Regions from separate parts of the Staphylococcus sp. FSL K6-0223 genome, predicted to be linked through region 1. Evidence: riboswitches for the same ligand, from Rfam matches in the RefSeq annotation. Region 1 holds a riboswitch; the other holds the start of a gene.

Region 1 (3,218 bases):
ACTTAAAGACATGTCAGATGATGAAAAATTAGATTTATTAGCATCTGATGGAATGTTGGTAAAACGTCCATTAGCTATCTCTGGAGAAAAAATCACTTTAGGATTTAAAGAAGATCAGTATAAAGATACTTGGTTATAGTATTTAAATATTTATTTTAAAAGTGAACATTAAAAACTGAAATGATGCGAATATGTTATTTTACATAAATAAACACGAATTTTATCATATTAAATCTTTTAGATATTAGTTGATTGAACAATATCAGTGTGGCATCATTAAAATGTAATTAATAATTAGGAGGGGATTCTCGTGGCAGTACCGAGCGAATTTAAATATTCTAAAGAACATGAATGGGTTAAAGTAGAAGATAATGTAGCTACTATTGGTATCACAGAATATGCTCAAAATGAATTAGGTGATATCGTATTTGTTGAATTACCTGAAACAGATGAAGATTTAAATGAAGGCGATACTTTTGGTAGTGTTGAATCAGTTAAAACTGTATCAGAATTATATGCGCCTATCTCAGGTAAAATCGTCGAAGTTAACGACGAATTAGAAGATAGTCCTGAATTTGTTAACGAATCACCATATGAAAAAGCATGGATGGTAAAAGTAGAGATTAGTGATCAAAGTCAATTAGATCAATTATTATCAGCAGAGCAATATTCTGAGATGATTGGTGAATAGTATGTTTAAACTCCTCGATTAATATAATCAAGGAGTTTTTTTAGATTATCTTAGAAACACTTAGCACTAAAATTCTAAGTGGAAAAGAGGAACGCCTGAGCTAAAGCTCATGCATAAGAAACACTAAGCACTAAAGTGCTAAGTGTTTCTAAAAATGTTTAGTTTTTGAGGATTCTGTGAATGATGTAAGTGACAGTTAACTATCGACTCTTAGAAGGTGGATTGACATGACTATTGTGAATAAAGTTATCATTGTTGAAGGTAAGTCGGATAAAAAACGCGTGCAACAAGTTATTGCAGAACCAGTAAGTATTATTTGTACCCATGGGACCATGAGTATAGATAAAATCGATGATATGATAGAATCACTTTATGGCAAACAAGTTTATGTTCTTGCAGATTCTGATGATGAAGGAGAAAAAATTAGAAAATGGTTTAAGCGATATTTAAGCGAAAGTGAACATATATATGTTGATAAAACATATTGTGAAGTAGCTAAATGTCCTAAAAACTATTTAGCTAATGTTTTAAATAGATACGGATTCGCAGTGCGAAAAGAGAAGAATCTAATGCCTAATTTAAACACTGAAAGGTTAGTTTTAGTTAATGAGTAGTACAATCGATCTCGAAGATATAACAGAAAACTATAATGAAGATAAACATCTTATATTTGGATATACACCTATGTGTGGGACATGTAAAGTCTCAGAAAGAATGTTAGATATTGCTAATGATATATTACAGCTGCCTATTAAGAAGGTAGATTTAAATTTTCATCCGGATTTTAGTAAAGAAAAAGAAATAATGTCAGTTCCTGTTCTATTGGTAATGAATAAGGACAAAGAAGAAAATAGAATCTATGCATTTCAATCAGTTCCTTATTTGTTAGAAAATTTAAAATAATTATTGACGAAACTCTAGTACGATGGTAGGATTAATACAAATTAAATGATGCGACAACTCTTATCGAGAGAGGTGGAGGGATGTGCCCTATGAAGCCCGGCAACCGTCTGATATAGAAATGGTGCCAATTCACATAAAGTTCAACTTTAGAAGATGAGAGAAAGAAGATTTTTAGAATGCTTTCTCAACTCTCTATAAGTTGAGAAAGCATTTTTTAATTTATATATGCAATTTAAGGAGGCTATTAACGTGATTGAGTTAAATCAAATAGTTAAACGATATCATACTAAGAACAAAGATGTTCTTGCAGTTGATCACGTTGATTTAAATATTGAATCAGGCTCAATTTTTGGCGTTATTGGTTTCTCTGGTGCTGGTAAAAGTACACTAATTAAAATGTTCAACAACTTGGAATCTCCAACTTCAGGAGATGTAATAATTGACGGGGACAATATTAGTAAATTATCTAAATCAGAGCTACGAAAAAAACGACAAAAAGTAAGTATGATTTTCCAACATTTCAACTTATTATGGTCAAGAACCGTTTTAAAAAATATCACATTTCCGCTTGAAATCGCAGGAGTCCCAAGTGGTAAAGCGAAGCAAAAAGCACTCGAATTAGTAGAATTGGTAGGTTTGAAAGGACGAGAAAGTGCTTATCCATCAGAGTTATCTGGGGGACAAAAACAAAGAGTAGGTATTGCTAGAGCATTAGCAAATGATCCTGATGTTTTACTTTGTGATGAAGCTACGAGTGCTTTAGACCCTCAAACAACTGACGAAATTTTGGACCTATTACTTAAAGTAAGAGAACAGCAAAATCTTACTATCGTTTTAATTACTCATGAAATGCACGTAATTAGACGTATATGTGATGAAGTTGCTGTAATGGAAAGCGGTAAAGTAATAGAGCAAGGTAAAGTAAGTGAAGTGTTTGAGAATCCTCAACACGCGGTTACAAAACGCTTTGTTAAAGACGATTTAAATGATGATTTTGAAGATTCTTTAGATGAATTAGAACCATTAGCGAGTGATTCTTACATAGTGAGATTGAACTTTACTGGTGATAATGCAACTGAACCTATTGTTTCGTATATCACGAAAACACATAATATTGACGTTAATATTCTAGAAGCTGACATCAAGAATACTAGAAATGGGTCTATAGGATTCTTAGTGATTCATATTCCACACATTAATAATGATAGCTTTGAACATTTTAAAAATGATCTTCATGAGCAACATGTGAATGTGGAGGTGTTGAGACATGGGTAAGTCTTATGGCGAAATTTTTCATGAAATGTTTACAATGCCTAATGTTCAATGGCCAGATGTATGGCAAGCTATTTTAGAAACGCTGTATATGACAATTGTTTCTACTATTTTCGCCTTTATATTTGGTTTGATTTTAGGTGTGTTACTTTTCCTATCTGCGAAGAGTCATTCACCAGCAGCTCGAATATTCTATACAATTGTCTCATTTATAGTGAACTTATTTAGAGCCATTCCGTTCATTATTTTAATTTTATTACTCATACCATTTACGAGTGTCATCTTAGGTACTATTAGTGGACCGACAGGAGCATTACCTGCACTTATAATTGGTGCAGCTCCATTCTATGCT
Region 2 (3,218 bases), on a different contig from region 1:
TATTCTGGACAGTTCAAAAAGCGTTAGAATATTTAAAACCTGGCGCATCAATTACGACGACGTCTTCCGTTCAAGGATATAATCCGAGTCCAATTTTACATGATTACGCAGCTTCTAAAGCAGCAATTATTTCATTAACGAAAAGTTTCTCTGAAGAACTTGGTGCGAAAGGTATTCGAGTGAATTGTGTTGCTCCTGGGCCATTCTGGTCACCGCTTCAAATTACTGGAGGTCAACCTCAAAGTGCAATTCCTACATTTGGACAACAAACGCCACTGGGTCGTGCCGGTCAACCAGTTGAATTATCAGGTACTTACGTTTTACTTGCTTCAGAAGATTCAAGTTATACTACTGGCCAAGTCTTTGGTGTAACAGGTGGTACGCAAATCGACTAACAATTGATTTACTTTTAATAGACAAATTATATATTGATTATTTTAAGGTGATGGGGACTCGACTGAGTTCCCATTTTTTAGTGTGAGAGTAGAAAGTTTGCACCATATTAAATGGTGATTTGATAATAGTTGAAGCTTTCATGTAAGATGTATGTGATTGGTGAAATATAGAATAAAGGTGATTATAAAATGAAGAATTTTTTAATCAGATGGTTACCTAATATCTTAATTGCTTTAGCTTTACCGTCACTAATATTGTGCCATCATAATCTAATAGTAATATTAGCTATAGCTGTGATTATTTGTACATATATTTCTGCAGTTAATGTTTATTTAGTTAACGAGAATGTAAAAAAAGGTATAACTTGGTTTAATCCTATGATTGATTATATTTTAGCAATTGTTTCTGCACTTGCTTATTTTGGAATGTTCAGTTGGATTATTACACAACCTTTTTCAAATGTTACGATGCTACTAATCATTATTTGTTCTGGAAGTATTGCTTACGTCCTTGAAGTGAAGCTTAAAATTAGTGAAGCAAAAAATGGTAAATTTCTTCATGGCGACGAAATGAGTGAATATAAAATTGTATCGGTTAGAACTGAAAAAATTTTCAAAAGGGTATCTTTATGTTTAACAATTATAAGCATTTTACTCATATTTATAAGTCTTTATTTGAAATGGTGGATTGTTTTTGGTGTAGCTATTGTATTATTAATTGTTGTTGCTTTAGCAATCACGATTTATGAGAAATTTTTCACTACACAGATTGAAGAATAATTTTAAAATACAATAAACTTTATGTATTGACGTGTCTATAATTATCTTGTAACGTTAGACACAATTCGAATAACTTATCGAGAGAAGTGGAGGGACTGGCCCTAGGAAGCTTCGGCAACATTTTATCATGTGCCAATTCCAGTAACCGCTAAGGTTAGAAGATAAGCTGAAATGCTATGCCAACAGAGTATAAATGGTGAAATAACATATCTTTTAATCACTTGTTGGCATGAGTTGACTCTATTGATACACACTTGGGTTAGTTTACAAATAAAGTCACTTGCCGGAGCGGAATGAAGAAATGATTCATTGAGAATGAAATTTCTGTTTCGCTCCTATTTTTATGGAAAGTAGGTCAAATTTATGGAGAAAGTAAAGAAAGGTAACGCGTGGGCCCTGCTCCCATTACTCCTATTTGTATTACTCTTTTTAGGTGTAGGAATTATTTCAGGAGATTTTACAACTATGCCTTTAAATGTTGCAATTACAATTACAGTAATCGTTGCCTTACTTATGAATAGAAAAGAATCTTTTGCCAAGAAGGTAGAAGTATTTACTAAAGGTGCTGGACATTCGAACATTATCTTGATGATGTTAATTTTTATCTTGGCAGGTGCGTTTTCAACTACTGCTGAAAAAATGGGTGGTGTTACATCAACTGTTAATTTAGGTTTATCATTGATTCCTCAAAATTTAATCATTGTAGGCCTATTTGTTATTTGTATGTTCGTGTCTATTTCGATGGGGACATCAGTTGGGACTGTTGCAGCGATAGCCCCAGTAGGATTTGGATTCGCACAAGCAACACATGTGCCCGCAGCTTTAGCTATGGCTACGGTAGTCGGTGGTGCAATGTTTGGTGATAATCTGTCAATGATTTCGGACACTACCATTGCTGCAGTAAGAACTCAAAAGACTAAGATGAATGACAAGTTTAGAGTTAATTTTAAAATCGTTTTACCAGGTGCTATTTTAACGATTATAATTTTATTTTTCTTAACGAATGGTATTTCAATCGATCATGCCAAAAGTTATGATTATAACTTAATTAAAGTTATTCCATATTTATTAGTACTGATACTCGCACTTGTAGGGGTAAACGTCATCATTGTACTCATTGGTGGCACAGCCTTAGCAGGTTTAATAGGATTGATTGATGGTTCCTTTGGTTGGAAAGGACTTCTCAGTGCCGTATCTAAAGGTATAATTGGAATGGAAGATATTGCAATGATAGCATTACTGATTGGTGGCCTTGTAGGTATCATTCAACATAATGGTGGCATAGATTGGTTACTACAGTTTGTACGTGCTAGAGTTAAATCTAAACGCGGTGCAGAATTAGGTATTGCCAGTTTAGTAAGTGCCGCGGATATATCTACTGCTAATAATACAATTTCTATTATTATGGCAGGACCTTTAGCCAAGAATATTGCTGATGAGTATGATGTCGATCCGCGTAAGTCAGCTAGTATATTAGATATATTCGGAGGATGTTTCCAAGGGTTACTCCCATATAGTCCTCAAGTTATTTCAGCAGCTGGTGTTGCTGGTATTTCTCCATTCTTACTTGTTCCATATAGTATCTATCCAATTTTATTAGGAATCTGTGGTTTAGTGGCTATTATTTTGAGAGTCCCTCGTTTAAAAGATAAACCTCAAAAATAAATATAAATTAAAAGGAAGCTACTCAATTAGATTTTAGCTTCCTTTTAACTTTTTCAGAGCTTTCAGAGTTTGTGACATAGCTTAAATACGTTAAAATAGAAATAAGAGTGAAAGTAGGTGAAAGAGAGTGGCAAAATATAATGTAGAGAATGAACACGTAGAAATCGACATCGAACGTTTACTAAAATTTACTCCAGAAGTTGTTTATGAAGCATGGACAAAAGTGGAGATTCTTAAACAATGGTTCATGACAACACCACGTACAAATAAGACTTTTGAAGCGGATGTCCAAGAAGGCGGTACATATCGTATAGTAGATAGTAGAAATGGGAAGCAAAATGTTATCGAAGGTAAATACGAAGAGCTTGTAATGGATGA

Evidence for each region. A riboswitch is a leader RNA that binds a small molecule or an ion and turns the genes downstream of it on or off. The one in region 1 is predicted to bind S-adenosylmethionine.
Region 2: linked by a shared signal. The riboswitch ahead of MHI13_RS19210 (Na+/H+ antiporter NhaC family protein) and the one ahead of MHI13_RS15300 (methionine ABC transporter ATP-binding protein) in region 1 are both predicted to bind S-adenosylmethionine.

The regions. Positions count from the first base shown of each region.
Region 1 covers NZ_JBBOYX010000002.1:916,310-919,527, reverse strand. The annotation lists gene MHI13_RS15320 (arsenate reductase family protein) at 1-139, shown strand, start outside; gene gcvH (glycine cleavage system protein GcvH) at 311-691, shown strand; gene MHI13_RS15310 (toprim domain-containing protein) at 919-1,305, shown strand; gene MHI13_RS15305 (thioredoxin family protein) at 1,298-1,594, shown strand; SAM riboswitch class I at 1,652-1,754, shown strand; gene MHI13_RS15300 (methionine ABC transporter ATP-binding protein) at 1,844-2,869, shown strand; gene MHI13_RS15295 (methionine ABC transporter permease) at 2,862-3,218, shown strand, end outside.
Region 2 covers NZ_JBBOYX010000003.1:381,789-385,006, reverse strand. The annotation lists gene MHI13_RS19220 (SDR family oxidoreductase) at 1-395, shown strand, start outside; gene MHI13_RS19215 (hypothetical protein) at 585-1,175, shown strand; SAM riboswitch class I at 1,247-1,343, shown strand; gene MHI13_RS19210 (Na+/H+ antiporter NhaC family protein) at 1,539-2,840, shown strand; gene MHI13_RS19205 (SRPBCC family protein) at 2,968-3,218, shown strand, end outside.